2 regions of the Exiguobacterium sp. Leaf187 genome follow, and region 1 is predicted to be linked to the other one. Evidence: riboswitches for the same ligand, from Rfam matches in the RefSeq annotation. Region 1 holds a riboswitch; the other holds the start of a gene.

Evidence for each region. Region 1 has a riboswitch for S-adenosylmethionine ahead of ASF99_RS11700 (methionine ABC transporter ATP-binding protein). Riboswitches for the same ligand answer to the same signal wherever they lie in the genome.
Region 2: linked by a shared signal. The riboswitch ahead of msrA (peptide-methionine (S)-S-oxide reductase MsrA) and the one ahead of ASF99_RS11700 (methionine ABC transporter ATP-binding protein) in region 1 are both predicted to bind S-adenosylmethionine.

What each region holds. Positions count from the first base shown of each region.
Region 1 covers NZ_LMPR01000009.1:1,432,969-1,448,851, reverse strand. The annotation lists gene ASF99_RS11745 (acyl-CoA dehydrogenase family protein) at 1-724, shown strand, start outside; gene ASF99_RS11740 (DinB family protein) at 800-1,252, shown strand; gene ASF99_RS11735 (arsenate reductase family protein) at 1,287-1,649, shown strand; gene gcvH (glycine cleavage system protein GcvH) at 1,714-2,097, shown strand; gene ASF99_RS11725 (thioredoxin family protein) at 2,196-2,477, shown strand; gene ASF99_RS11720 (class I SAM-dependent methyltransferase) at 3,016-3,654, shown strand; gene ASF99_RS11715 (S-ribosylhomocysteine lyase) at 3,658-4,122, shown strand; gene ASF99_RS11710 (PLP-dependent cysteine synthase family protein) at 4,119-5,042, shown strand; gene ASF99_RS11705 (bifunctional cystathionine gamma-lyase/homocysteine desulfhydrase) at 5,035-6,201, shown strand; SAM riboswitch class I at 6,259-6,363, shown strand; gene ASF99_RS11700 (methionine ABC transporter ATP-binding protein) at 6,442-7,464, shown strand; gene ASF99_RS11695 (methionine ABC transporter permease) at 7,461-8,126, shown strand; gene ASF99_RS11690 (MetQ/NlpA family ABC transporter substrate-binding protein) at 8,159-8,992, shown strand; gene ASF99_RS11685 (MDR family MFS transporter) at 9,072-10,322, shown strand; gene sufC (Fe-S cluster assembly ATPase SufC) at 10,456-11,241, shown strand; gene sufD (Fe-S cluster assembly protein SufD) at 11,260-12,537, shown strand; gene ASF99_RS11670 (cysteine desulfurase) at 12,539-13,762, shown strand; gene sufU (Fe-S cluster assembly sulfur transfer protein SufU) at 13,752-14,186, shown strand; gene sufB (Fe-S cluster assembly protein SufB) at 14,223-15,620, shown strand; gene ASF99_RS11655 (dihydrofolate reductase family protein) at 15,705-15,883, shown strand, end outside.
Region 2 covers NZ_LMPR01000014.1:53,040-68,922, reverse strand. The annotation lists gene ASF99_RS16745 (SH3 domain-containing protein) at 1-73, shown strand, start outside; gene ASF99_RS16740 (putative quinol monooxygenase) at 129-422, opposite strand; gene ASF99_RS16735 (M20 metallopeptidase family protein) at 500-1,678, shown strand; SAM riboswitch class I at 1,741-1,844, shown strand; gene msrA (peptide-methionine (S)-S-oxide reductase MsrA) at 1,940-2,470, shown strand; gene ASF99_RS16725 (winged helix-turn-helix domain-containing protein) at 2,702-3,301, shown strand; gene ASF99_RS16720 (MFS transporter) at 3,316-4,536, shown strand; gene ASF99_RS16715 (DMT family transporter) at 4,590-5,072, opposite strand; gene ASF99_RS16710 (Crp/Fnr family transcriptional regulator) at 5,085-5,753, opposite strand; gene ASF99_RS16705 (DMT family transporter) at 5,769-6,197, opposite strand; gene ASF99_RS16700 (NAD(P)H-dependent flavin oxidoreductase) at 6,333-7,271, opposite strand; gene ASF99_RS16695 (gamma carbonic anhydrase family protein) at 7,368-7,907, shown strand; gene paaX (phenylacetic acid degradation operon negative regulatory protein PaaX) at 7,964-8,848, opposite strand; gene ASF99_RS16685 (enoyl-CoA hydratase-related protein) at 8,922-9,689, opposite strand; gene ASF99_RS16680 (acetyl-CoA C-acyltransferase) at 9,686-10,894, opposite strand; gene ASF99_RS16675 (3-hydroxyacyl-CoA dehydrogenase) at 10,891-11,757, opposite strand; gene ASF99_RS16670 (aldehyde dehydrogenase family protein) at 11,833-13,341, opposite strand; gene ASF99_RS16665 (enoyl-CoA hydratase/isomerase family protein) at 13,347-14,126, opposite strand; gene ASF99_RS16660 (EthD family reductase) at 14,104-14,427, opposite strand; gene paaD (1,2-phenylacetyl-CoA epoxidase subunit PaaD) at 14,443-14,937, opposite strand; gene paaC (1,2-phenylacetyl-CoA epoxidase subunit PaaC) at 14,952-15,737, opposite strand; gene paaB (1,2-phenylacetyl-CoA epoxidase subunit PaaB) at 15,734-15,883, opposite strand, start outside.

The DNA of each region.
Region 1 (15,883 bases):
CGCAATCGAGTGCTCAATGAACAAAGTCTTTGCTTCGGAAACATTTGATTACGTCATCGACGAAGCGGTCCAGATCCACGGTGGTTATGGCTTCATGGCAGAATATGAAGTCGAGAACATGTACCGTGATTCACGGATCAACCGGATTTTCGAAGGAACGAACGAGATTAACCGTCTTCTCGTCCCAGGAACATTGCTGAAGAAAGCGATGAAAGGCGAGTTACCGTTGCTTGCGGAAGCACAGCGTCTGCAACAAGAAGTGATGAGCTTCATGCCGACCGAAATCGGAACAGCACCACTTGATCGCGAACGTCACTTACTCGCGATGATGAAGAAAATCTTCTTGTTGACTGCCGGAACAGCGGTCCAGAAATACCAGGACAAACTCCAAGGCGAACAAGAGATCTTAGCGAACACAGCTGACATCATGAGTGCGATCTATGCGCTTGAGTCAGCGATCGTTCGGACGGACAAAGCGATTGCCGACAAAGGGATCGAGAAGAGCGAACTGAAAGTCCGTTACACGGAAGTCTTCGCACAACAAGCGTTCGAAGCTGTCGAGCGTGACGCGAAAGAGACGCTCTACGCGGCAGCAAGCGGCGACGAGCTCCGGATGTTGCTCTCAGCGCTGAAAAAATTCAGCCGTTACCAGCCGATCAACGTCATCGGTACGAAACGCGACATCGCAAAACGCCTCATCGAGTCAAACAAATATACGGTCTAAGTCAGGTTTACCGCTTCGCCTTTGCAGGGAAAATCTCTGTAAAGGCGAAGTTTTTGGTTGGAGGAGGAAAACGAGATGCGCCAAGAATTGGTTGAACTGCAATTTGCGATTGCCTACTATCAATCCCTTGAACGTTTGTCGCCGGAAGAATGGGATCTGCCGCTTGCGCTTAATAAGTGGACCGTCCTTGAGTGCGTCAGTCATCTGTATTTATGGGACCGGTTTTATTACGATCATGCCATCTCGAAGTTACCGGATGAACCATTGACGCTCGTCGAAACGGATTTTGATCAGTTCAATCGACTGGCGGTCGAATATGCGCATCATATCGATCCGCTCGCCTTGTTGAAGAAAGCAATCAGCGTCCGGCGTGACATCGTCAATCACCTCGATCGTTTGTCTAACGGGCAATTTAAAGCGACCTATGAGGATTTTCGACCGCAAGCCTTCGTCGAGTCGTTCGTTGCTCATGACGCCCATCATCAAGATCAGATTGACGGGGCGCTCGCACGCTTGAAGCAGAAGTGATCCATCTGCTACTCTTGAAGGTGAGGTGAGAAACATGACAAAAACAGTCACGATGTACGGCTATCCGAAATGTAGTACGTGCGTCAAAGCAAAAAAAGCACTCGAACAGCACGGTGTCGAAGTGGATTACAAACATATTGTCGAGGAGACACCATCTGCAACGACGATTCAGGAACTTCATCAAAAGAGTGGAGAGCCACTGAAGAAATTCTTCAACACGAGCGGTCAATCATACCGTTCGCAAGGGATCAAGGACAAACTTCCAGAGCTATCAGAAGACGAGCAATACAAGTTACTCGCAAGTGACGGCATGTTGTTGAAGCGTCCGATCGTCACAGACGGGAAAGACGTCACGATCGGCTTCAAGGAAGAAATGTATCAAGGAAAATGGTATTAAGTTCAGAGTCGATTTTGGTATACTGAACACGTTAGTCCAAATTAGTCCACAGGGGGAATCGGAAATGAGTCAAGTAAAAGACAACTTACGCTATTCGGAAGAACATGAATGGGTCGAAGTATCAGGAAACAAGGCGCGCATCGGAATCACGGATTTCGCGCAACACGAACTCGGGGATATCGTCTTCGTCGAATTGCCTGAAGTCGGAGATACGATCTCAGCAAACGAGCCATTCGGTTCAGTCGAGTCGGTCAAGACAGTCTCGGAATTATATGCACCGATCTCTGGTAAAGTCGTTGCCATCAACGAAAATCTTTCAGATTCCCCAGAACTCGTCAACGAGTCACCATTCGAAGGCGCTTGGATGGTCGACATCGAAATCGAAGATGCATCGCAAGTCGAAGCATTGATGGATGCTGCAGCATACAAATCGATGATCAACGAGTAATACTTAACGAAAAGAGAGTGAACGAGGCGCTTGCGTTTCGTCCGCTCTCTTTTTTTTGTATACTGACGACAGATACCACGAAGAAAGGAGCGACCGTCATGCAAGAGGTCACGACCGTCCCGGAAAACGGGCTATTGTATGTCTATGCACCGATGTGCGGGACATGCGCCATCGCGGAACGTATGCTCGATATCGTCGAAGCGACGGAATCAGGTCAATCGATTCAGAAGGCGAACGGGAATTTCATTCCGGATTTCTTAGAAGAAGCCCGTGTCATGAGTGTTCCTGCGTTGTTGCGAATTGAAGAAAATCAAGTCGTAGAGCGACTTTATGCTTTCCAGTCCGTTCAAAACGTCTTTGCTTTCTGTCAAGAACGGTAAGAGAAGTCCGATTGGATTTTTCTTTTTGTTAAATTGTCGGAATATTTACAATAATCCGTTGACAACGCAGAAATATGAATGGTATATTCATAACAACTTCTAGAAATGCATTATAGGAAGTCTAGCAGAGATGATCGTTCAATACGATTCAAGTCCTGAACCCTTTCTCCCATCCTAAGCCGGTGTATTGTTTCCCCTTAAGTCGTCCCCCAAAGACGAAGCGGTGCAATGAACGGGTGGTGGATCGAAAGGACCGATCAGGAAGTGAACGTAAGCTGGCGATCATGTCGAACAGGCGCCGTCCTCCACGCGGAAGAGCGAACAATTCCGAATGGAGCTGGGTTTTCCTTCGTAGCATTTCTAACCACATTATTCGTGTTGTCGGTTCGCCGGCAACGCCTTTTTTTGTTTTCTGGAAGTTTTTTGAGCCGGTCGCTTGCCAGGATAGAATCTCCTTGCTACAATGCGAATAAGGAAAATTACTTTAATTCATATCCGATTACTCGGAATTAACTGGTGAGATGGAGGACGACAAGGCATGACAGTACGTTTTATGGATGTTTTCACAGAATGGGCATCGACGTATGACGAGACAGTAACCGGACACGATCCGGAGTATAAAGAGGTTTTTCGTCGATACGATGAGATTTTGGATACAGTAGCGGATAAAGCGCAGTCGCCGGTCATTGAATTCGGAGCAGGCACAGGGAACCTGACACAACGTCTTCTGGCACGTCACGACGCCGTACTCGCCGTCGAACCAAGTCCGGAGATGCGGGCAATCCTGACGGAAAAGATTCCGTCACTTGATGTACAAGACGGTCACTTCCTCTCGTTCGAAGCGAAGGAAGCACGCAGTTTTGTTTCGACGTATGCGTTTCATCATCTAACAGATGAGGAAAAGGGAGAAGCGATCGAACTGATGGCATCACATTTACCGGCAGACGGAAAAATCGTCTACGCGGATACGATGTTCGTCTCAGAAGAGGCACGCCTGCAAACGATTCGTGAAGCACGTGCTCAAGGGTTCGACGCGTTAGCGGAAGATCTCGAACGCGAGTTCTACCCGTTGATTCCAGTCATGGAAGAATTGTTTACAGCACGAGGATTCACTGTTAAATTTATACAATACAATCACTTCGTCTGGCTCGTAGAAGCCGAGAAAATGGGGGAATAAATCATGGCACTTCAAAAAATGAACGTCGAAAGCTTTAACCTGGATCATACGAAAGTCAAAGCACCTTATATCCGCGTCGCGGGTTATAAAGAAGGTAAAGTCGACCAAGTCGTCAAATACGATATCCGTTTCACGCAACCAAACGTTGAGCAAATGCCGATGCGTGCGATGCACACACTCGAGCACTTACTTGCTGAAAACATCCGTAACTACTCGGATGATGTCATCGATGTCTCGCCGATGGGATGCCAAACAGGTTTCTACATGGCGATGATGAACTTCGACTCGGTCGAAAAAATGAGCGAACTCGTTGAGAAGACGTTGAAAGACGTCCTCGCAGCAGAAGAGATTCCAGCGCAAAACGAAGTCCAATGTGGATTTGCGAGCGCACATGACCTCAAAGGAGCGAAGCACTATGCCGAGAAAATGCTTGCCGGTCGTGATGAATGGGACATCGTCTTCGGATGATCGCGAACAACGTCCGCGACCTCGTCGGAAACACACCACTCTACGAGATCACTTCATTCGATTTGCCTGCTGGTACGCGCATTTTGGCGAAGCTCGAATGGATGAACCCTGGGGGCAGCGTCAAAGACCGCCTTGGCATTCAACTCGTTGATGCAGCAATCGAAAACGGACATGTGACACCAGGCGGTACGATCATCGAGCCGACAGCCGGGAATACCGGCATCGGCTTGGCGCTCGCTGCTAAAAAATACGATCTCCAAGTCATCTGTGTCGTTCCGGAAAAATTCAGTCAGGAAAAGCAGACGTTGATGCGGGCACTCGGCGCAACCGTCGTCAACACACCGACTGAACTCGATATGCAAGGGGCCATCGACCGGGCAAAAGAACTCGGTCAAGAAATTCCGAATAGTTACGTTCCGTTACAATTCGAAAACGAAGAGAACCCAGTCACGTATCAGCGGACACTCGGTCCTGAGCTGATTGCGGACTTGCCGCACATCGACTGGTTCGTTGCCGGTTGTGGTTCAGGTGGTACGTTCGCCGGAACAGCGGACTTCTTAAAACAACGTCTCGGTACAAAAGCAGCAATCGTTGAACCGGAAGGCTCCGTCTTAAATGGTGGTCCAGCCGGTCCGCATAAGACAGAAGGTATCGGTACAGCGAAATGGCCAAGCCTCGTTCCGCGTGAACTCGTTGATGAGATTCATACGATTTCTGACCGCGATGCATTTGACGCGGTTCATACACTCGCTGCTCGCGAAGGACTACTCGTTGGTAGTTCAGCAGGTGCAGCGCTCGTTGCTGCGCTTGATATCGCAAAGCGTCACCCCGGCAGTACGATCGTCACCGTCTTCGCAGACAGTGCCGAACGCTATTTAAGCCAACAAATCTTTGAAAAGGTGGACGAAACTCATGCGTAAGAAGACAGCATTGATTCATGGAGGAACAGGTGTCGATCGGGCAACAGGAGCCGTCACACCTCCAATCTATCAAACAAGCACATACAAGCAGGATAAAATCGGTCAACTTAAGGACGGATACGAATACTCACGGACAGCGAACCCGACACGGACGAGCATCGAACGATTGATTGCGGATCTCGAGGGCGGCGCACGTGGTTTTGCGTTCGGTTCTGGGATGGCAGCGATCCATGCCGTCTTCCACTTGCTTGAGTCTGGCGACCACATCGTCATGACGGATGACGTCTACGGTGGTACGTTCCGCTTGATGCAACGCGTCTTACCGAAGTTCAACATCCAAGTGACATTCGTCGATACGACGGATCTTGCGGCAACGGAAGCAGCGATCCAAGACAACACGAAGATAGTCTACGTCGAAACACCGACGAACCCGTTGTTGAAAGTTACGGACATTGAAGCAATCGCAACAATCGCCAAACGTCACGATCTTAAACTCGTCGTCGACAACACGTTCGCGACACCATACCATCAACAACCACTCGCACTTGGTGCAGACATCGTCTTGCACAGTGCGACGAAATACATCGGCGGACATTCGGACGTCGTCGCTGGACTTGTCGTCGTCAAAGATGATGCGCTCGGCGAAGAGCTGCACTTCATTCAAAACTCGACAGGCGGCGTGCTTGGACCGCAAGACAGCTTCTTGCTCGTCCGTGGTCTTCGTACACTCGGTATCCGGATGGATGCGATCGAAGAGACAGCACATGATCTCGTTGCGTTCCTACAAGCGCAAGACATCGTCTCGAACATCTTCTACCCAGGACTTGCATCGCATCCTGGTCACGACATCCAAGCGAAACAAGCGACTGGATTTGGTGGGATGATCAGCTTTGATGTCGGTTCAGCAGCGAACGCAGAAAAACTCGTCGAGGCGACACACTTCTTCACACTCGCTGAGAGTCTTGGTGCCGTCGAGAGTCTGATTTCGGTGCCTGCACGGATGACGCACGCGTCGATCCCAGCAGAACGTCGGGCAGAACTCGGCATCACGGACGGTCTCGTTCGGATTTCAGTTGGACTTGAGGATGCGGAAGATTTGAAAGAAGACTTAACACGTGCTTTCACGTTCCTCGAAAAAGTTTCTGAAAAAACTGTTTGACAACAAAAATAACCCCTGCTAATATTCAGAATATATTCTACAAACTTAATACCGAAACTCTTATCGAGAGTGGTGGAGGGACTGGCCCGATGAAACCCGGCAACCGCGGATCTAATCCGAAGTGGTGCTAATTCCAGCAGACAAAAGTCTGGGAGATGAGAGCAAATGGTTTTGTGTACTGAAAAGTGCGCGCGTTTGCTCTAAAACGCGCGCACTTTTTTTATTTTAGGAGGGACAGTTGTGATTCGTTTACAAGACGTAGGAAAGATTTATCGCTCAAAGCGCGGAGCGGTCGAAGCCGTCGCGAATGTCGATCTGACAATCGAGCGCGGTGAAATTTTTGGAATAATCGGTTATTCCGGAGCAGGGAAATCGACCCTGATCCGATTACTGAATATGCTCGAAGCACCAACGAGTGGTTCGATCCAAATCGATGGTGTTGAAATGACATCACTAAAACCTAAGGAATTACGAGGCGTCCGCAAGAATGTCTCGATGGTCTTCCAACACTTCAACTTACTATGGTCACGGACGGTTGAAGAGAACATCATGTTCCCACTCGAGCTCGGTGGCTTCCCGAAAGCACACCGCAAGGAACGGGTCGCGGAACTGATCCAACTCGTTGGTTTGGACGGACGCGAAAAAGCCTATCCGTCACAATTATCCGGTGGTCAAAAACAACGTGTCGGTATCGCTCGGGCACTGGCATCGAACCCGGACGTTCTCTTATGTGACGAGGCAACAAGTGCACTCGATCCGAAGACGACGGACTCAATCCTTGAGTTACTCGTCGACATCAATGAAAAACTGAAACTGACGATCGTCTTGATCACACACGAGATGCACGTCATTCAAAAAATCTGTCACCGGGTCGCCGTCATGGAAGCCGGTAAAATCGTCGAGCAAGGACCGGTCGCAGAAGTCTTCCGTCATCCGAAGCAAGCGATGACGAAGGAATTCGTCAAACAATTGACGTCGCCGTCGGAGAACGAGTTAACGTTCGCGAAACTACGCGAACGGTACCCAACCGGAAAAATCGTTCAGTTGACGTTCGTCGGATCGACAGCAGAAAGCCCGATCCTCGCGGAAGTCATGAAGGATTCGCCGGTCCTGTTCAATATCATCGGTGGAAACGTCGGTCAATCACAGGAAGGGGCACTCGGTACACTGTTCATTCAGTTGATCGGGGAAACAGAAGCAACACAAGCGGTCATCACGAAGCTTCAAGCCAGTGATGTTGAAGTGGAGGTGGATCACCGATGATTTCATTCTTTGACAATCTAGATTGGGACATGGTGTGGGAAGCGACAGGCAGTACCGTCTATATGACGGCAATCGCTGGTGTTTCGACATTCGTCCTCGGTTTGATCATTGGTTTACTATTGTATGCGACAAACGAAGAGTTATTGTTCAAGAATCGGGCGTTCTATTCAGTGTTGAGCTTGGTCGTCAACGTCTTCCGTTCGATTCCGTTCATCATCTTACTGATCTTATTGATTCCATTTACGACAGCAATCGTCGGTTCGTTCCTCGGACCAACGGCAGCATTACCGGCACTGATTTTCGGTGCTGCACCATTTTACGGTCGGATGGTTGAACTCGCGTTACGCGAAGTCGATAAAGGTGTCATCGAGGCAGCTGAATCGATGGGCGCGACGAAGTTCCAGATCATCTATAAAGTCTTAATCCCGGAAGCGTTGCCTGCCATCGTTTCTGGTATCACGGTCACACTCGTCTCACTTGTCGGTTATACGGCAATGGCCGGAGTAGTCGGCGGAGGTGGACTTGGGGACATGGCCTTCATCGAAGGATTCCAGCGTTCTCAAAACGATGTCATCGTCATTGCGACACTCTTAATCTTAGCGATCGTCTTCGTCATCCAAATCATTGGTGACTTGCTGATCCGCGCGATCGATAAACGTTAATTCGAAACTTAATCATATTGGAGGAATCATTCATGAAAACTTGGAAAAAATTCGTAGGTACTGCTGCTGTATCCGTCTTAGCTATTAGCCTTGCTGCATGTGGCGAAAAATCATCAGGATCAGGTAGCGACGACAAAACACTCGTCGTTGGTGCTTCGAACGTACCGCACGCTGAGATTCTTGAGCACGTCAAAAAAGAATACGAAGCAAAAGGTTACAAGCTTGAAATCAAGAAGTTCCAAGATTACGTACTTCCGAACAAAGCGCTCGCTTCAAAAGAAATCGATGCGAACTACTTCCAGCACGTACCGTATCTTGAGCAACAAGAGAAAGAAAACAAATCATATAAGTTCGCGAACGCAGGTGGCGTCCACGTTGAACCACTCGGTATTTACTCGAAGAAATACAAGTCACTCGATAAGTTACCAAACGGTGCAACGATCTTAACGAGCTCAAACGTCGCGGAACGCGGTCGTGTCTTGACGTTCCTTCAAAATGAAGGATTGATCAAGCTTAAAGACGGTAAAACGACAGATGCACAACTCGGTGATATCGCGGAGAACCCGAAGAAACTCAAGTTCAAGACGAACATCGAAGCATCACTTCTTCCGCAAGCTTACAAAAACAATGAAGGCGACGCCGTCCTCATCAACACGAACTATGCGATCGATAACGGTCTGAACCCATTGAAAGACGCGATCGCTTCAGAAGATGAGTCTTCACCATACGTCAACATCATCGTTACACGTGATGGCGATGAAAAAGACAAGCGTGTCACAGCACTTCTTGACGTTCTGCACGAAAAGAAAAACCAAGATTGGATCCTCGACAAGTACAAAGGTGCGGTCGTTCCAGTCAGCAAATAAGTTCACCGAAGCCGGCATCCTTCCTATATAATGGAAGGATGCTTTTCATTTGTCTGAAACAGGGGTTAGGGGGAATCATATGCAACGCATAAGTCAACTGCATCCGTTGACACTCGGGGTCTTGTTCGGGACGTTTTTCTCACGTCTCGGAACGTTCATCACGATGCCGTTCTTCGCCATCTACATGACGACCGTCCTGAAATTTGATCCTGTCGATGTTGGCTGGGTACTCAGTATCTCGGCGATCGCCAGTCTCGTCATGAGTTTCATCGGCGGCACCTTGTCGGACCGGTATGGTCGCCGGGCGATGATGCTTGCCGGAACGATCGGATTCGCGATCGTCTTCATTGCGCTGGCACAAGTCGAGACATTCTGGGCATTCTTTACGCTCAGTGCTTTGAACGGGGTCTGTCGTTCGATTTTTGAACCATCCGCCCGTGCCTTGATCAGTGATACGACGGACGAAGCGAACCGATTGTTCGTCTTCAATATCCGTTACGCGATGATCAACATCGCAGCAGCGATCGGACCGGGAATTGCTTTACTGCTGAGTGCGGGGAACACGTCCGCGACGTTTTACATCACAGCGTTCGTCTATATCGTGTACGGGGGGATGATCGGTATCTTATTCAAACGCCATCCGATCACCGAGACGCATGGTGGGAAAAAGGTATCGTTCGGAGCAACGGTTCGTCTGTTGCGGACGGATATCGCTTTTACGCTGGCACTCGCTGGCATCATCTTCGGGGTTTTCGGCTACAGTCAGTTCAACTCGACATTGCCACAGTTCTTGACGGAAACGTCACTGCTTGAAGGCGGGAAGACACTCTATGCGATTTTGATCACGATCAATGCGATCACCGTCTTGATCGTTCAATATCCGATCATGAAGTTTGGTATGAAGACGTCACCACTCGTCTCGATCACGACCGGGATTGCGACTGTTGCGATCGGATTGTTCATCATGGGAAATGCGAACGCGATCTGGTTGATGATCGTCGCGATGTTCATCTTCACGTGCGGGGAAGTCATGATGTTCACGATGACCGACATCTTGACCGATCGGTTCGCCAAACCAGAATTACGGGGCAGTTATTTCGGGGCGATGGGCTTGACGTCGATCGGACAATCAATCGGTCCGATCGCCGGAGGACATTTGTTAAGTTTATATGGAGCGGACCGTCCGTTACCGATTTTCGGGATATTAGCGGGCTTGACATTATTCGGAATACCACTGCTCTTACTGTCACAACGGATTCATCGGGCTTCGACGATCGATGAACTGGAGGAACCGGTGAAACTTTCGAATGATTCTCAACAAAACGCATGATTTTGAGAAAAATCAGCGAGCGATGACGCTTGAATAATACGCGATGTTTCTTTAAGATTAGAATGATACTAAATTAGTAACGCTCGTGTTCTGAATCGTCAGTCACGAAATGAATAGATGGAGGGATTCTAACATGAAGGCTTCACACTTGAAGATTGAAGATCTACACGTCGCGATCGACGGCAAGGAAATCTTGAAAGGCGTCAACTTGGAAATCAAAGGCGGGGAAATCCACGCGGTCATGGGACCAAACGGGACAGGTAAATCAACACTCGCATCAGCATTGATGGGTCACCCATCGTACGAAGTGACATCTGGTTCAGTCACACTCGACGGCGAAGACGTCCTCGACATGGAAGTCGATGAGCGCGCACAAGCGGGTATGTTCCTCGCAATGCAGTACCCAAGCGAAATCAGTGGTGTCACGAACTCAGACTTCCTTCGTTCAGCGATCAACTCGCGTCGTGAAGAAGGCGATGAAATCTCACTCATGAAGTTCATCCGTGAGCTTGATTCACAAATGGGTCTTCTCGAGATGCCTTCAGAAATGGCACACCGTTACCTCAACGAAGGTTTCTCAGGTGGAGAAAAGAAACGTAACGAAATTCTTCAGATGATGATGCTTAAACCAGCGATCGCGATTCTTGATGAAATCGATTCAGGTCTTGATATCGATGCATTGAAAGTCGTCGCAAAAGGTGTCAACGAAATGCGTTCACCTGAATTCGGCTGCTTGATCATCACGCACTACCAACGTCTCTTGAACTATATCGAGCCAGACTTCATCCACATCATGATGGGCGGAAAAATCGTCATGTCTGGTGGTAAAGAACTCGCACACCGTCTCGAAGCAGAAGGTTATGACTGGGTTAAAAAAGAACTCGGCATCGAAGACGTCGAAATCGAAACAAAAGCGTAAGACGAGGGAGGAAGCATGATGACTGTAGAACTGAATCTTGCAGTAAATCGCGAGGCAGTGGCAGAACGTGCGACTCGCTTAGGGGAACCATCTTGGATGGTCGCAAAGCGTCAAGACGCGCTTGATCTTGCCCCAACGCTCGCATTGCCAAAAGTAGAAAAAATCAAGATCGAAGGCTGGAACTTCACAGAAGGTACGACGGAACTCGAAACCGTCACTGGTCTTTCTTCAGATATCGAAGCATTGATCGGCGAAAACCGTGATCACATGCTCGTCACGCGTAACGGACAACTCGTCCACGCGCAAAACAGTGAAGCGGCGAACGGCGTCATCTTCACGACGCTCGAAGACGCATTAAAACAACACCCAGAACTCGTCGAGAAGTACTACATGACGGAAGGTGTTCAAGTTAACGAAGATCGTCTTGCGGCATTAAACGCAGCACTTCGTAACGGTGGTACGTTCCTTTATGTACCAAAAGGCGTTAAGCTTTCTGTACCGATGCAAGCGATCTACACGCTTGAGCAATCAGGCGCAGCGCTTTACCATCACGCGATCATCGTCGCAGACGCTGACAGCGAATTGACGTATATCGAGAACTTCGTCTCTTACGGTGACGAAGCGCATAACGTCAACGTCGTCACAGAAGTCTTCGTTGAAGATAACGCAAAAGTCCTCTTCGGTGGTGTCGATACGCTATCAAAAGGTGCCATCACGTATATGAACCGTCGTGGTGTCGTCAAACAGGGCGCGAAGCTCGAATGGGCACTCGGTCACATGAATGACGGTCACACGGTTACAGAAACAAAAACACACCTCGTCGGAAACGATTCGTTCTCAGATACGAAAGCTGTTACGGTCGGTCGTGGAGAGCAAAAACAAAACTTCAACGTCCGGACGGACCACTTCGGTAAAGGATCAGAAGGTTTCATCTTGATCCACGGTGTCCAAAAAGATTCAGCAACATCAATCTTCAACGGAACGTCGATGATCCATCACGGCGCTTCGAAATCAAACGGCGTTCAAACGGAACGTGTCCTCATGTTGTCTGAAAAGGCACGTGGTGATGCGAACCCAATCCTCTTGATCGATGAGGATGACGTCATGGCAGGACACGCGGCATCTGTCGGTCGTGTCGATGAACTACAACTCTACTACTTGATGAGCCGTGGCCTTTCACGGAAGGAAGCAGAACGCCTCGTCGTTCACGGATTCCTCCAGCCAGTCGTCTCGGAACTTGCGATTGACTCGGTGAAAGAACGTCTCGTTCAAGTCATCGAAGGGAAAGTAAACTAATATGGGAATCGATGCATCCATCCGCAATCAGTTTCCGATCCTCGACCAACAGGTCAACGACCGGAAACTCGTCTATCTCGATAGTGCGGCCTCTTCGCAGAAGCCGCTCGTCGTCATCAACGCGATTGACGACTACTATAAGACGATTCATTCGAATGTGCACCGTGGCGTCCATACGCTCGGAACACGAGCGACGGATGCGTACGAAGGTGCGCGTGAGAACGTTCGTCGTTTCATCCAGGCGCAACACCATGAAGAAATTATCTTTACCCGCGGCACGACGACGGCGATCAACATCGTCGCGTCAAGCTACGGTATGGAGCATGTCGAAGAAGGCGACGAGATCGTCGTCACATACCTCGAACACCATGCGAATCTCATTCCGTGGCAACAAGTCGCTAAACGCAAAAAAGCGAAGTTGAAATACGTCGATTTGACAGCGGATGGTCGCGTGACGGTCGAAGCGGTCGAAGCACAACTGTCCGACCGGACGAAGATCGTCGCGATGGCACATGTCTCGAACGTTCTCGGTACGATCAATCCGATCAAAGAAGTCGCGCGTCTTGCTCACGCTCGAGGTGCCGTCATGGTCGTTGATGCCGCGCAAAGTGCACCGCATCAACGGATTAATGTCACGGATCTCGACTGTGACTTCCTCGCTTTCTCCGCACACAAGATGTGTGGTCCGACAGGCGTTGGTGTTCTTTACGGGAAAAAGGCATTACTCAATGCGATGGAACCCGTTGAGTTCGGTGGTGAGATGATTGATTACGTTGGTCTTGAAGAGTCGACGTTCAAACCGTCTCCATATCGTTTCGAAGCGGGTACACCGATTATCGCAGGTGCCGTTGGTTTATCGGCAGCGATTAATTTCTTAGAAGAGATTGGTTTAGAGAACGTCGAAGCACACGAACGTGAACTCGCGCAGTACGCGATGGCACAAATGCGTGACATCGACGGACTAACGATCTACGGTCCGGAAGAACGCGTTGGACTCGTCACGTTCAATCTCGGTGATGTCCATGCACATGACGTCGCAACCGTCCTTGATATGCAGGGAATCGCGGTTCGCGCCGGTCATCACTGTGCACAGCCCTTGATGCGTTGGCTCGGAGCGAGCTCGACGGCTCGCGCTAGCTTCTATCTCTACAACACGAAAGAAGAGGTTGACGCACTCGTGACAGGACTTCGCCAAACGAAGGAGTATTTCAGTCATGGATTTTAACAATCTCGATCACTTGTATCGTCAAGTGATCATGGATCACTATAAAACTCCCCGAAATCGCGGTGCGATCGAGGGGGGCGTCACGATCGACATGAACAATCCGACGTGCGGCGATACGATTCGTCTCCAGCTCGCGATTGAAGACGATGTCGTCCGTGATGCGAAATTTGACGGGGAGGGCTGCTCGATCAGCATGGCGTCTGCTTCAATGATGACGCAACTCGTCAAAGGTAAGACTATCGAAGAAGCCTTACGACTCGCGGATATCTTTTCGGACATGGTCCAAGGAAAAGACTATGACGACGAATCGTTCGACCTCGGGGACGTCGAGGCACTCTCGGGTGTCACGAAATTCCCGGCACGGATCAAATGTGCGACACTTGCCTGGAAGGCGCTCGAACGCGGCGTAGAAGAAGGGAAGTAAACTTCGGTCACAAGCAAGTAAGAGGAGGAAATGAACATGGCAAAGAACATGCCGGAAATTGGCGATTATAAATATGGTTTCCACGATCGCGATATCTCGATCTTCCGTTCTGGACGTGGCTTGACGACTGAAGTCGTCGAAACGATCTCAAAAATGAAGGAAGAACCACAATGGATGCTTGATTTCCGTTTGAAATCACTTAAGATCTTCAACGAACAAGCGATGCCAGCGTGGGGTGGCGATCTCTCAGAATTGAACTTCGACGACATCACGTACTACGTCAAGCCGTCTGAACGGGCAGAGAAATCGTGGGATGAAGTACCAGAAGAAATCAAACGTACGTTTGACAAACTCGGTATCCCAGAAGCAGAGCAAAAATACTTGGCAGGTGTCTCGGCTCAGTACGAGTCAGAGGTCGTCTACCACAACATGAAAGAAGACCTCGAAGAAATCGGTGTCGTCTTCAAAGATACAGATACAGCGTTAAAAGAGAACGAAGATATCTTCCGTGAGTACTTCGGAAAATTAATCCCGCCAACAGACAACAAGTTCGCAGCTTTGAACACAGCGGTCTGGTCAGGTGGATCGTTCATCTACGTACCAAAAGGTGTTAAAGTCGACACGCCGCTTCAAGCCTACTTCCGCATCAACTCGGAAAACATGGGTCAATTCGAGCGGACGTTGATCATCGTTGATGACGAAGCATCGGTTCACTACGTCGAAGGATGTACAGCACCGGTCTACACAACGAACTCGCTTCACTCAGCGGTCGTTGAGATCTTCATCAACAAAAACGCTTACTGCCGTTACACGACGATCCAAAACTGGGCGAACAACGTCTACAACCTCGTTACGAAGCGCGCGATCTGTGAAGCTGGCGCAACGATGGAATGGGTCGATGGTAACATCGGTTCGAAACTGACGATGAAATACCCAGCCGTCATCCTCAAAGGTGAAGGTTCACGTGGTATGACATTGTCGATCGCAATCGCTGGTAAAGGTCAACACCAAGATGCGGGTGCGAAGATGATTCACTTAGCACCGAACACGTCGTCGACGATCGTCTCGAAGTCGATCTCAAAACACGGTGGGAAAGTCACGTACCGCGGTATCGTCCACTTCGGACGGAAAGCGACAGGCGCACGTTCGAACATCGAATGTGATACGCTCATCATGGATAACCAATCGACGTCGGATACGATTCCGTACAACGAAATCCTCAACGATAACATTTCGCTCGAGCACGAAGCGAAAGTCTCGAAGGTCTCGGAAGAGCAATTGTTCTACCTCATGAGCCGCGGGATTTCACAAGAGGAAGCAACGGAAATGATCGTCATGGGCTTCATCGAGCCGTTCACGAAAGAACTTCCAATGGAATATGCGGTCGAAATGAACCGTCTCATCAAGTTCGAGATGGAAGGTTCAATCGGATAATTCGTCTTACTCTCTCATCTACGGATGGGGGAGTTTTTTCATGAAATGGTTATTCGGGTAAAGAGTGAAAAAGGAGGGATTACTATGCGTGACATCGTCTATTCCTTTCAAGTCTCGCTTGACGGTTATATCGAAGATGCGTCAGGTAGGATCGATTTCGCTTCACCGGACGCAGAATTACATCAGTATTTCAATGACTACGAGAAAGCGTTCGATACCCATGTCTATGGACGTCGTTTGTACGAGATGATGCAATACTGGGA
Region 2 (15,883 bases), on a different contig from region 1:
TTCACAGCTCCAAATCAATTCGATTTATGAACCGCGTTGGCAAGAACATTTCCTCGGCTTCAAATCGATGTAATAAAAAAGACGAATCCGTCGAAATCGACGGGTTCGTCTCTTCTTATCGCAACACGTCAGAATGTCATCTCGACGTATTTCGTTACTTGTCGATCCATCAAGTATAACTCGATCTGTTCACGGTATGCTTTATAGTGATCGGATGCGATATGCGCTTCGAGCGCCTCTTCATCACGATACACTTCATACAGCATGAATTGATGCTCATCCTCAATCGATTGGTGCAAGGAATAGCGTAAGCATCCTTCCTCTTTTTGTGCGGCATGATAGACCGTTTCTAAAATCGGAAAGACTTGATCCGCGAGTCCTGCTTTGATTGTAAGTACAGCGTTGACGACGATTTCTCCCATGTTTCATTATCCCCTTTCGTGATTACCTGTATCTGTACCCATTTTCACGAAAAAACACACGTCAAAGGAGCTTGAAGATGCAAACTCAACTTTTTGAAGCACTCGAACAATTCGAACCGACGATGATCGCGTTACGGCGTGATTTCCATCGACATCCGGAACTCTCTTTTCAGGAAGTCCGCACACCAGAACGAATTGCAAACTTTTACGCGGAACGGGGCATCCCTCACGAAACAGCCGTCGGAGGTCGTGGTGTCGTTGCGACGATCGAAGGCAAACACCCTGGCCCAACGATTGCGGTCCGTGCAGATTTTGATGCTTTACCACTTCAAGAAGAGACAACACTTGCTTTCCGGTCAATCCATCCCGGTGTCATGCATGCTTGCGGACACGATGGGCATACGGCGATGGTGATGGCTCTTGCTGCTACGCTCTATCCGTTACGGGATCAATTGCAAGGAACGATTCGAATCATTCATCAGCATGGAGAAGAGGTCTTTCCTGGCGGAGCCATCCAAATGATCGAAGCCGGCGTTCTCGAAGGCGTCGATGCGATTTTCGCGACACATCTCGAAAATGATTTACCGGTTGGTACGATTGGGTTTCGGGAAGGACATACATTATGTGCGATCGACGAATTCGAAATCATCGTTCATGGTCAAGGTGGGCATGCCCAGGCACCGCACAAAACAAAAGATGCGCTCGTCGCTGGGGCACAACTCGTCTGTAACTTACAACACCTTGTCAGTCGACGGGTCGATCCGTTCGAACCCGCTGTTCTTGCAATCGGATCCTTCCACGCAGGAACGGCGCCGAACATCGTCACGGGTGAAGCACGCATCGTCGGGGAGATCCGGACGTTCAATGAAACCCTGCGGCATCAGCTCCGACAAGAAGTCGACCTTGTCGCCAAAACGACGTGTGCCGGCATCGGTGCTACTTATTCGATTGACTTCACGACGGGTTACCCGGCGCTTTGGAATCATCCGGACGAGACAAAACTCGTTCAGGAAGCTGCTTCTTTCTTACCGGAAGCATCTGTCCGGTCACTCACACCGATGATGGCGGCGGACGACTTTGCACATTATCTAACACACGTCCCGGGAAGTTACTTCTTTACCGGCTCCGGATATACGGACGGTCGCATCAATCATCCACAGCATCATCCACAGTACGAGATCAACGAACAAGCGTTATTGGTTGGTGCGAAAACACTCGGAGCGACGGTTTTACGTGCCTTGAAACCTAAGGATTGACTTTATTTCTATGTGAATGGTATCATCACAACAATGATAACGAATGACATCAACTTCATATACCCTTATCAAGAGTGGACCGAGAGATCTGGATCGATGACGTCCCAGCAACCTGCGTATAGCAAGGTGCTACGACCAGCAAAGCGAAAGCTTTGGTTGATAAAAAGCGGCGACTCCTTTTGCAACCAAGCGAAGGAGTCGTTTTCGTTTTTCTCGCTGTCAGACATACAATGGGAATTTCCCACGGAGAGGAAGAGACGGATGGAAAAAGCAACATTTGCAGGTGGATGTTTTTGGTGCATGGTGACACCATTTGAAGAATTACCAGGAATCGAGGGAATCGTATCAGGTTACATGGGCGGTCACGTCGACAATCCGACGTATGAGCAAGTCAAAACAGGAACGACGGGACATCTCGAAGTCGTCCAAATCACGTTTGATCCGAGCCTATTCCCGTACGAGCGTCTGCTCGAACTCTACTGGCCACAAACGGATCCGACGGATGCAGAAGGTCAATTCCAAGATCGTGGCACGCAGTACGCACCAGCGATTTTCTATCATACGGATGCGCAGCATGAAGCAGCAATCGCTTCCCGTGACGCCCTTGCTGCAAGCAATCGTTTTAAACAACCCATCGTGACGCGGATCGATGCCGCTTCTGAATTTTATCCGGCGGAAGAGTACCATCAAGACTTCCATAAGAAAAATCCAGAACACTATAAAAAAGATCGTGCTGCCTCTGGTCGCGATGCTTTCATCGAGCAGGAATGGAAAGATACGACGACGGTCTAATCACCTCGAACCACATACAGTAGCTGAGACTGATTTCAAACATCTCGTTCTTCCCCTACTTTCCAGTAGAAAGTGGAGGATGACCGAGATGTCACTGGAGTCAGTTTTTTTGTATGTAAACAAATGGTGTCTTCTTTACCAACACCCTCACATAAATTTGTAATCGTTTACAAATGAAGTCTTTTGTTTTACGGTTAATAAAAATTAACCGGTTAAAAAGGAGATTATTGCATGGAACAAAAAGCGATTCACATATTAGAGAGCTATGAACAGTTAAAAGTGATCAGTGATCCGTTACGAACAAAAATCCTCATGTTTCTCGTCGAAAAACCACATACGGTACATCAGTTAGCCCACTTGCTGACGTTATCCCGCGCAAAGATCCTCTATCATGTACGAGAACTTGAAAAGCATGACTTGATTCGCCTCGTCCGGACGGAAGAACAGGGCGGCAATCTATTGAAATACTATCAAGCGATTGCTCGAGGCTACATTCCTGCCGATCATCTACTGAACTTCGTCGAGACGAATGAAGCGACCCGGCAGTCGTATCTTGAGGTATTGGACCGAGCAAAGACACGCGTCCTCACCGCTCCAACTACTGCTTTTTCTCCTGTCTCTTCAAACGTTGAAGACTGGATGAGCTTATCGCTTCAAAAGGAACTGACGATGTCTGAAGCCAATTTTCGGCAATTTGCTACCAAATATCGTGCTCTATTGGACGAGTTCACACGGTCCCCTTCACTAGACGAAGAAGATAAAAAACACTTCTATATCATGACGACTGCCTTTGCAATTGATGAACCACTATTTGAGAATGACGACGTCTAAACCGGAGGTGCCATATGCTGCCTGTTGAAATGGATACGCAACAATCGCTGTTTAAAAATCGATCTTTTTTATTTTTATGGGGGTCCAGTATGTGCTCTGCCCTCTCCCTATCAACCTATTTATTTGTTGAACAATGGTATGTCATCCATACGCTAAACCAGGCGTCATATCTCGGATTCATCCTCATGGCCACCTTGTTACCCCGTATTTTTCTCATGTTATTCGGTGGCGTCCTATCCGATCGCTATAAACGTTCGACGATCATGCGCATCTCGAGCGCTTTACGGATCAGTTTCATTCTCTGTCTTCTCGCATTACTTCATACCGATCAGCTTACATTGCTGACGATTTTAGGATTCGCCTTGCTATTCGGTAGTGTGGATGCATTCTTTTCGCCGGCGAATGCTTCCTTACTGCCTACACTCGTTCCGAAAGAACAGCTCACTAAAGCCAATTCATTGATTCAGACATCTAATCAAATCGCTCTCTTTTCAGGTCCGATTCTTGGTGGAGTCATCCTCAGCCATTCTTCTTACTCGTACGTCTTTCTCGTGATTTTCGGAACACTCTGTCTGACGCTTCTCTTCACGTATGGTATTCGTGAATCTAAGATCAAGCGAGCACGTCAGCATTCAGCTCTCTTTGAACTAAAAGAAGGGCTACATTACGTCTTTCACTTTCAGCAACTCAAGCAGACACTTTTTCTTGTCATCTGTGTCAATTTCTTTTTCTTTGGACCACTCTTACTCGGAATTCCCTTACTCGTCCATGATGTGCTTCAAGGAGATGCGATGGATTTAAGTTATATGCAAGGGGCTTATCAAATGGGAATGCTCGGAGGGGCGCTCTGGAGTGGTTTTACGCAGAAGAAAGAAAACGGGCTTACTTCATCAGTCCGATTGATTGGCGCATTAGGTCTGCTTCTCTTCCTGCTTAGTCAAGTCCAACAGATTTCGTTGTACTTGATCGTCCTGTTATCACTTGGTGTCCTTTCTTCCATCATCAATATTCGCTTCATTACGTTCATCCAGTCTCAGTGTGCGGAACAGACGATGGGACGTGTCATGAGTGTCGTGAATGCCGCGTCAAATGGTCTCGTTCCATTATCTTACGCGCTCCTTTCGTTTTTACTGTCGTTTCACGTTTCGATCACGACAATCATGTTGTACTGTGGTCTTCTCATTATTGTTCTCTCGCTTTATTTTAGAAAACGCATGATCCAGGTCGAAAACTAGTCAAAAAAAGACAGTGGATTGGAATGCCACCGTCCTTGTTCTGTATTCGGTTATTACGAAACACGTTCTATCTGATCCTTTGCCTGTTGTTCCGGCGCCACGACTTGATACCGCTTCAAAACGAAGATCCCACATACCATGACAGCGAGACCGACGAGCTGACCGAATGATAAGTCGATTTGCGGTAAACCGAACCAGCCGAACGTATCAACAGCAAGAGCAAAGCTTAACTGCGAAATCAGAACGACAGAGATCGCGACGGACGGACCAAGCAACTGAATCCCACGCATGACACAAAAAACGACGCCGACACCGACAAGTCCACCAAACCAATAGAGTGGCGATACGTTTTGGATCTGCCCGATTGTTCCACCACGAAACAGAACATACGTGACACTTGCTCCGATGAAGCCAACGAAGAAGACCAACGTCGTTGTCGCCCAAGCACCGAACGCGTCACTCATCCGGGCGTTCAATACCGTCTGTAAACTGATCAACATCCCTGCCAATACGGCACACACGATGCCTATTACCATGTTCGTTCCTCCTTACTCATAGCTATTGCCGTTCGCCTTCTCGCGAATCCGCTCCAGATCAACGATGATGATTTTCCCACGTCGTCGAACGAGAATCTCTTCTTCACACAACTTCGTGATGATCCGGTTGAGATGGCGATAACTTGTTCCAAGCCAGTCAGCAACGTCATGCAGGTTCGACGTCCGCATCTCCTGATAAAACAAACTGTCACTAGCTTCGGACGCAATCGATAATAAGTAGCCTGCAAATCGCTCCTCGACCGTATAGAGTACGTGGTGCGACGCTGATTTCGAATCGGCATACCACTTCGCTGTGATCGTGCGTAATAAGAATTGCAGAAAGACATTCGTCGTATTGTGCTCGCGTAAAATCGCATACGGCACGCTCAACACATCGACATCGGTCACCGCCTCAACTGTATTCAACACTTCTCGTTCATTGATGAACTCGGCGTCACCAATCACTGTCAGTGGTGTTTTGAATCGTAAAATCCGTTGTTTCCCTTCTGACGAAGCAGCAGAAATCTTGACCTTGCCTGCGACGATGAAGTACATCCGGTCGATTGTCGCACCGGTCGTACAGAGGAGTTCTCCTTTTCGGAAGGTTTCTTCACGCAACCAAGCGCGCGTCTCTTCCGTCAAAATCGTATCCAGTCCATATTGTTGGATGACGGTTTCCATGTTCGTTCCCTCCCTTTAGGCAAGTGAGAAAATCGCAACTCCTACAAGCATGAGACCCACACCAACCCACTGACCACGATTTCCTTGTTTTTTTAAGACACCGAACCATCCTTTTAAATCAATCAGAAAGGCACATAAAATCTGCGCGACGAGTAACAAACACATCGCCCATGTCATCCCGAGTTTTTGGATCGCTGTGAGTTCCGTTACGACGACTAGCACGCCAATCAAACCACCGCTCGCATAAATCCACGGTAACTGACGGAATCCGCCGATTTTCCGATCTCGTACGAAGCTATAAATGACTAAACAACCCATCAGACCAACAAAGTGGACGATCAATACGGATAACCACGGTCCGACGCCTGTCGCAAGGCGCGCATTGAATATACCTTGCAGGGCGATGAACAGACCGCTCATCAAAGCAAACACGACTCCTTGCACGTCATCTCCTCCTTTAATCTCTACACTAGAGTAGACCTTATTCGTGCCTCACTTGAAAAGGACAAATGTCCCGTTTTCAAAAAAACATGAAAAACCCGCTTTCCACAAGCGGGTTTACGGGTCATCATTGTATGTTCATGTCGCAAAACGAGCAGTCGTCCGCTTCAGCTGTTCCTCTGCTTCCGCCATCATGCGCGTAAACAACTCAGCAACCGTTGGCACATCACGAATCAAACCGGCAACCAGTCCAGCGTTGACATATCCTTTCTCTTCATCGCCTTCAAGAGCGCCTGTAATATGATACGACTCATTCGTCTGATCGAGAAAAGCAGCAGGTGTCTCTGCTGTGAGTCGTTCGACGTAAGGACCATCAAGGACACGTCGGACGAATCCGACGGAACGTCCGATGATGCGTGTATCGGTATCGGTCGCATCCATTAAGTGCGCCTTGTATGCCGAATGAACCTTCGCCTCTTCCGTCGCGATCAATCGTGTTCCAAGCTGGGCACCAGCCGCACCAAGCAACAGAACAGCTGCTAGTCCACGCCCGTCACCAATCCCACCCGCTGCCAGGATCGGAATGTTGATCCGATCGACGAGTTGCGGAATCAAGGTCAGCGTCGTCAACTCGAGCGGTGAATTGATACCTGCCGCTTCAACTCCCTCCGCTACGAGTATATCAGCGCCTGCCTGTTCTGCCTTTAACGCCTGTTTGACTGAAGCGACAACCGCGATCGTTTTGATGCCAGCAGCTTGAAGTCGCGCTATGTAAGGTGCTGGATTTCCTGCCGACAAGGAGACGACCGGAATCTTTTCTGCGATCGCGAGATCAATCAGTGCTTCTGTATAGGGAGACACACGAATCGCAATGTTCAAGGCAAATGGTTGATCCGTCAGCATTCGTGTCTCGCGAATCCGCGACGCCACTTCGTCGACCGACAATGTCCCGCACCCGAGCGTTCCGAGTCCCCCGGCATTCGAAACCGCTGCCGTCAGCGCCGCATGACTAATGTTACCCATTCCTCCTTGGATCAAAGGATATCGAATTTTAAAGAGCTCACAAATCGGAAACATGTCTTTCCTCCGTTCTCGCCTTCACTCACATGCTATACTGACATGGAATGAATAGTAGTTCATCTTATTATATTATAGAAACGAGGTCATTCTGTTATGAAGATTCCGTATCAATCGATTCATCCGAACGTCGCCTCCGATGTGTTCATCGCTCCTGGCGCTTATCTGATCGGAGACGTCACGATCGGTTCCGAGTCTACCGTCTGGTTCAACGCTGTCTTACGCGGTGACGAAGGACCGATTACAATTGGGAAACGATGCAGTATCCAGGACAACGCGACGATTCATCTCTATGAAGGGGCACCCGTCGTCATTGAAGATGAAGTAACGGTCGGACATAACGCGATTTTACATGGTTGCAAAATCGGACGTCGTTCGATCGTCGGAATGGGTGCGACCGTTCTTGATCATGCAGAGATCGGTGAAGAATGCATCATCGGGGCGAATACGTTAATTCCATCGGGAAAAGTTTTCCCACCCCGTTCGCTGATCATCGGCTCTCCCGGTAAAGTCGTGCGTGAACTAACAGAAGCGGATCTCGCGATGATTCAGGAGTCGATTGATTCTTACGTCGATAAAGGATATGCTTTCCGAAACATTCTCGCAGAATCAGCTGAACAGAACACATCTGAATGACACGAATGCGGGGCGGATCAACTGATCCGTCCCGCTCTTTTCATTCGAATAAATGCTCACCGCTCTGCAAACAGCGGATGTTCCGCCGCGTCGTACGAGGCACTGCGTTGCGACACATCGTGCGTCTCTTCAAAGATTGATTCGAAGAACCGACTCGCTGGTTGTGCGAGCAATCGGTAATATTGTTCGAACAAGAGCGCCGCGTGATGTCCGCTCCAAGCATCCGGTAGCAGTTCTTGCGGTAATCCAGGATCCGTGAATAGAAACTTCCGGTATTCATGTACGAGCATCGTCCGTTCGACGAAACACTGTTCATCCGTCATTTCTCCGAGTTGGAGCTGACTCTGATGGACGATGTATTGCCGGCTGTAATCCGTAATGAACGTCTCGTAACGCTCCTGCAATTCTTCCAGCGGAAACGCACGCTCGACAAGGGATTGATCCTGCTTCGGACCGTGGTATTCACCGACGAAGAAATCGACATACTCTTCGATCTCGTACGACGCGATCAATCGTTCCGCCTCTTTTTCAAGTGGGTTCGGTGAGATCCAAACGCCGTTCGATAAGTTGCCAAACCCACTCCACGTCAGTTCTTTGCGGAGCTCATCGCGAATCTGGCGTTTATCCTCCGGAATCGTGTACATCAGCGTCCGCCACTTCCCGTCCCAGTCGTGCGGTGTTGATCTGTAGATCCGGCGTGCGGCCTCCTCCATCCGTTCCACCCCACGTGGTGTCAATGAATAGAAGCTTTTATTTCCTTGTTTCTCGGAGACGAGCCAGCCTTGTTTAACCATTCGGGATACCGCGACCCGAACGGCCTGCTCGTTATGTCCGAACTCTTTGACGAGTCGAATTAAACTCCCGACCCAGATTTGATTGCCGTAATGGCGAATGTAATCGCCGTAAATCGTAAAGATCATCGATTGGGTGTTCGCACTCATGGTATTCACTCTCTCTTCAGTCGTTCATAGTGTGTATCGTTAGTATACGGGTTATTTCAAACGTCGACCATCCTCATCTTCCTTCAAAGCGTGGTGGTCGTTTTTCAGCGAAGGCTTGTAGCGCTTCCTGACGATCAGCCGTCGGAATGACGACTTCATAAGCTTCTGTTTCGAGCTGTAGTCCTTCTTCGAGTGAGACATCCCGCCCTTGATCAATCGCTCGCTTCGCTTGGCGCAAGGCAATCGGACCATTCTGTAACATCTGATTAGCAAACTCAAGGCACGTCGTCATCAACGCTTCCCGGGCAACAACGGCTGTCGCGAGTCCGTACCGTTCTGCTGTCATCGCATCGATTTTTTTCGCCGTGAAGATCAATTCCTTTGCCCGCGTCTCCCCAATCAGTCGTGGCAAGCGTTGTGTTCCACCGGCTCCTGGAATGATCCCGAAGCTAGTTTCCGTCAAGCCGACGAGTGCATCCTCGACGAGAAAACGGAAATCACAGGCAAGGATCCACTCGAACCCACCGCCGAGCGCGTGACCGTTGACGGCTGCGATTGTTGGTTGCGGCAATTGTGCGATCGAAGTGAAGACATTCCGGATCGCAAGGACATTGCGCCGGACTTCTTCTTCGTTTAAATGCACGCGTTCTTTTAAATCGGCGCCGGCGCTAAATGCTTTCCCCGTTCCCGTAAACAGGACGACCCGCGCTTCCGGGTCGACCGATAACGCATCGACCTGTTCTTGCAAAGCGACAAGCGTCGGATAATCGAGACAGTTCAAACGTTCTCGACGATCAATCCGGACGATTGCGGTATAGCCTTCTCGTTCTAAGTGAATCATACGAGTCCCTCCCGATCGACGACAAGTGCGATCCCTTGTCCGACTCCGACACACATCGTCGCAAGACCATACGTCCGGTTCGTCCGGCGCATCTCATGCAATAATGTCGTCAAAATCCGCGCCCCACTCGCACCGAGTGGATGACCGAAGGCGATCGCACCGCCGTTGACGTTGACTTTTTCGCTTGGTAAACCAAGTGCTTCGATACAGGCAAGACTTTGAGCCGCAAACGCTTCGTTCAACTCGATTTGATCGAGCTGTTCGACCGTCAACCCTGCCCGTCGGAGGACTTTTTTCGTCGCGTCGATCGGTCCAATCCCCATGATGGCAGGTTCGACCCCTGCCGTCGCACTCGCCCGGTAATACCCGAGCGGCGTCAAACCGAGTTCGTTTGCTTTTTCTTCACTCATCAATAACAACGCCGACGCACCGTCGTTGACACCAGATGCATTCCCCGCCGTCACGGTACCACTTGGGAATAATGGACGAAGTGTCGCCAGTTTCTCACGTGTCGTCTCGGGACGAGGATGTTCATCGCGGTCGAAGACGCTGACGTTGCCTTTCCGGTCCGTTTGTGTGACCGCAACCAGTTCGTCCGTGAAGCGCTCTGCCTCGATGGCTCGTTTCGCGCGTTGTTGGCTTTCGAACGCAAAGTCGTCCTGTGCTTCGCGCGAGATTCCGTACTGACGGGCGACGTTCTCAGCTGTTTCCGGCATCGAATCCGTTCCGTATTGATCTGCTAAACGATCATTGACGAAGCGCCAACCAATCGTCGTATCGTACATCGTCTGATTACCCCGTGGGTTGGCTTGATCCGGCTTCGCGAGAACGAACGGTGCACGCGTCATACTTTCCGTTCCACCAGCGATATAGATATCACCTTCACCTAAGGCAATCCCACGCGCCACCGCGATGACGGCATCCAGTCCTGATCCACATAAGCGATTGATCGTCGTACCGGCGACTTCGACCGGTAGACCAGCTAGTAGTCCCGACATCCGGGCGACGTTACGATTGTCTTCTCCCGCCTGATTCGCATTACCGAAAATGACTTCCTCGATCGTCTTCGGATCGACTTGTGGATTACGCTCAAGCAACGCTTCGATGACGCGTGCTCCTAAGTCATCTGGACGAACCTGACGCAATGCGCCGTTATAGCGACCGATCGGTGTCCGAACGGCATCGATGATGGCGACCCGTTTCATGATGTCACCTCGCGATTCGTATAGTCATAGACGCCACGACCGGTTTTACGTCCGAGTCGTCCGGCTTTGACATACTGTTCGAGCAGTGGTGCCGGACGGTATTTTTCGCCGAGCTTCTCATGCAGATACTTTAAGTTATGGAGCCGAGTATCGAGTCCGACTAAGTCCCCGAGTTCGAATGGTCCCATTGGATAGTTTAAGCCGAGTTTGATTGCTTTATCGATCTCTTCTGCTGTCCCGAGTCCTTCTTGTAACATGTAGAACGCTTCGTTTCCGACGAGCGCACTGATCCGCGAAGTCACGAACCCCGGAAACTCGCGGATGACGACCGTTTCCTTCTGCATCTGACGCGCCACCTGCTCAAGAGCTGCGACCGTCTCATCCGACGTCTCAAGACCACGAACGAGCTCGATCAGTGGCATCAGATGGACCGGATTGAAGAAATGCATCGCCATGACCCGGTCTGCCCGGTTCGTAAAGGACGCAATTTCCGTTGGACTCATCGTCGACGTGTTCGTCGCGAAATAACAGTCCGGACGTGCATTCGCTTCTAGCGTTTCAAAGACTTGCTGTTTGATGCTAAGTTGTTCCGGTACTGCTTCAATGACCAGATCCGCTTGTTGTGCCGCCTCAGCTAGGTCGGTCGACAGATGCAGTCGATCGAACAATCCCTCGACCTCATTCGCGGACATCTTCCCTCGCGTGATTCCTTTCTCTGCGATGCGCTCGAGTTCTCGATAGGCACTTTCGACATATTCTTCTTTAATATCAACGAGTGTCACCTGAAATCCGCGGTGTGCGGCAACGTACGCAATGCCACGTCCCATGACACCGGATCCGACGACGACGATTTGTTCTACCATCTGAATTCCCCCTTATCCCCTGTGCTGTTAAAAAAAGGCTGGACTTCCCGACGGAACTCCAGCCTTCCCTCTTGCTTATAGTCCGAACGGATTGAGTGGACGACTGCCGTAGTACGACAAGATACTTTTTGTTTCCGTGTACAGATCAAGCGTCTCGATACAGAGTTCTCGACCGAAGCCCGATTGTTTATAGCCACCAAACGGTGTACCCGGGAAGGCAGAGAACGGACAGTTGACCATGACGATGCCGGCTTTGATTTGATTTGCGACACGTGTCGCTTTCGCGCCGTCTTTTGTCCAAACGGCTGATCCGAGTCCAAACGATGTATCGTTTGCTAGACGAACTGCTTCTTTTTCATCTTTGAACGGCATGACGACGACAACCGGTCCAAAGATTTCTTCATTGACCGCTTTCATCTCGTGTGTGACGTCCGTGATGATCGTCGGTGCGTACCAAAATCCTTTTTCGTATCCTTCTGGTGCTGTCGCGTGACCTCCTGTGACGATCGTTGCGCCATCCGCTTTCGCCGACTGGACATATCCATCGATGACGTCGACTTGTTGTTGGTCGATGATCGCTCCAACGTGTGTTCCTTTATCGAATGGGTTACCGAGGACGAGTTGTTTTGTCTTCGCGACGAACTGTTCCATGAACGCTTCGTAGATCTCTTCGTGGACATACAGGCGCGAGCGCGCTTCACACGATTGACCGCTGTTATAGAAGATCCCGAATAACGAACCATCAACGGCTGCTGTCACATCCGCGTCTTCAAAGACGATGTTCGGTGATTTCCCACCGAGTTCGAGTGTGACTCGTTTTAGCGTCTCGGACGCACGTCCCATGATGTCTTTACCGACTGGCGTCGAGCCCGTAAAGGCGACTTTATCGACGTGAGGATGCTCGACGAGATGGTTGCCGATTTCGCGTCCGGATCCCGGGATGACGTTGACGACACCTGCTGGTACACCAGCTTCTAGACAAATCTCACCGAGAATGATCGCTGTCAACGGTGTCAATGTCGCTGGTTTGACGACGACCGAGCAACCGACTGCGATTGCTGGTGCGACTTTCCAAGCTGCCATCATTAACGGATAGTTCCACGGAATGATTTGTGCACAGACACCGACCGCTTCTTTTTCCGTGTAGTTATGGAATTGTCCCGGTACGTTATTGACGACACCACGGTGACCGACGATCGCACCCGCATAGAACTCAAAGTCTTCAATCGCTTGCGTGACTTGTCCTTGCGCCGCTGCCAGTGATTTCCCTGTATCAAGAATCTCCAGTTCGACGATTTCGTTGAAGCGGGAACGCATGATGCTCGCAACCTTATTCAAGACTTGTGCCCGACGCCCGACCGGCCACATCTTCCACTTCCCGTGATCAAACGCATCGCGTGCCGCTTGAACGGCGCGATCGGCGTCTTCTTTCGATGCTTTTGCGACTTCCGCGATCACTTCGCCTGTTGCCGGATTGTATGTTTTGAACGTCTCGCCTGTTGCACCCTCGACTTGTTCGCCGTTGATGAGCAAATGATAGACGGACCGTTTCATTTCAAGTGTTTTTTCATGTACTGTCGACATTGTATTCACTCCTGTTCCTGTTGATTGAAAATCGGTGATCGTTTTTCGAGAAATGCTTGCATGCCTTCTGTTTGATCGGCTGTCGCGAACAAGAGATAGAAGTTACGGCGTTCGTGCTCCATCCCATCCTGTAACGATAAATCAACGGCTTTGTTTGCTGCGTCCTTGATCAGTCGCAACGCCATGCTCGGTTGATTCGATAACCGCTCTGCCATCGCCAGCACCGTCGCTTCGACATCAGCCGTCACCCGGTTGATGATACCGAGTCGTTCCGCTTCCTCTGCCTTCATCCGGTCTCCGGTGAAGAGCCACTCGAGCGCTCGCGTCCGACCGATGCATTTCGTCAAGCGCTGCGTCCCGCCTGCTCCTGGCATGACGCCGAGTCCGACTTCCGGAAATCCGAACTGTGTCTCGGGATCGGCGTAGATTAAATCACAAGCGAGTGCCAGTTCAAAGCCGCCGCCAAGGACGAAACCGTGGACACCCGCGATGATCGGCTTTTTGATTCGACTGATCCGGTCCCAGTCTGCGAACGGATCGAGGAGTTCCATCGAGATCGGTGTCGCCTCGAGCATCTCCTCGATATCGGCGCCCGCTGAGAACGATTTTCCGTTTCCGGTCAAGACGATGACCGTCACCCGTTCGTCTCGGTCGAATGTCTCCATCGCCTCGACGATTTCCCGGACCATCGTTCGGTTCAGCGCATTGTATCGTGCCGTTCGGTCGAGTCGAATCCGACCGATCCGATCGACCATTTCCGTCTTAACGTACTGTTGTGTCGGCATGGACATCTTCACCAATCATCAATGTGACGAGATCCCCCGCAAAGCTCATCAAGTCTTTCCCGGACGCTTTTCCTTCGAGCGAACGCATGCCTGCTTGCATCGCTTCCTGACTTTCATAGACCATCTCGCACATCAAGTAATACTTTCCGTCCCCGCCCATCGGTGAGCCGACGATTTTCGTGACATTCATTTCTTGTAGTCCTGGAATTTTTGCTGTCAATGGACCATGGACCTCAAAGTAGTGCTGATCGAATGCTTCCTTGTTTTCTGGGTGTTTGTACAGTGCGATTAATTTTGCCATCTTGATTACCTTCCTTCACATGAGAGTAGAGACGGGTTTCATCGCCTCGAATGGATTTTTACACGATTTACAGTAGAGAATACTTCGACATGCTGTCGGTCCGAATAAGTTTTCCATCGTCACATACGTCGATCCACAATACGGACAGTCAATCTCCCACTTCCCTTGCTCAAACCGAGGAGGAGCGATACCGAATTCCTTCAATCCTTGCATGCCTTGTTCCGTGATCCGGTCTGATGTCCACGGTGGATCAAACCGGAACTGGACGTCGACCTGTTCGACATTTGGAATCACCTGCAAGGCAGATTCGGTGTTTTTTTTAATGATTTCAAGCGCCGGGCAACCGAGGAACGTCGGGAGAAGCGTGACGCGCACCAGGTAACCATGCTCCGTCGCTTCCGCGTCCATCGTCTCGACCATACCAAGATCTAAAATACTGACGCTATCAATTTCCGGATCCTTCACCCCGTTCAGGGCTTCCCGGATTGCATCCTGGAGTGTCGTCGTCATGCTTCCCTCTCCTTTCACCACGTCGCGGTCTGATCAATCAAGTAAACTTCTCCGAGTGTCGCAAGCGCGTCATTCAAATCTTCCGTATGATCGCCGTCCCGCCCGTTACGCGTCATCTGCATTTCCGGAAGCGTCACGTTCAATTCGACGAGTAACGGTGTGATCGTCTGATACCAACGATCGAGTAAAATACCTTGCCCTTCGATCAACCGCATCTCTTCGATCAATTGACCGTGTTCGCCATAATCGAACATGTCACCGAAGTCATAGAGGACTTTTTCTAAGGCTGCATCCATCTTCTGTCGCGCCGTCTCCGTCGATTGATAAAGCTGGGTAAACCACGTTTGCCAGTGCAGCAAATGATAGTACAGCTCCATGTTGATCTTGATGGCAGCCGTAGCGAGTGGCTCATAACTGCTCGACTTCAAAGCATCAATCCGGATCTTTTTCGCGACCGTGTAGCAATAGTTCCGTACGACGGCGAATGCCCAGTCATATTCAGGCTTCTCCATGTAGTAGCCAGGTCCGTTGACACGTTCGACGAGAATCGAATTCTTTCGTTCATGCGCCAGTCGGACATGAGCTAATGCATCAGCATTTCCTTCGCCAAGTTCTTCGAGAAGTTGGTAATACATCGCCGCGTGTCCCATCGAATCTTGCGCAATCGACGACGAAGCGACGTCCTCTTCGATATGCGGTGCGAGTCCGAGCCATTCCGAACCACGATACGCGTAAAGGAAATCATCATCCGCGAGTTGATAGAGTAAGGAAGCGAGTACCGTCCGTTCTTGTTCAGTCATTTGGAATCGCCTCCTTGCCAAGACATGATCTCTTTTTCATCGAGCATCTGTTGCTCGTAATGACGCCATTTTTTCTTCAAGTAGCCGTACCCTTTCGTCGTCCGGTAGTCCTTATTATCAAGGCGTTGTAACATCTGCTTCTCATC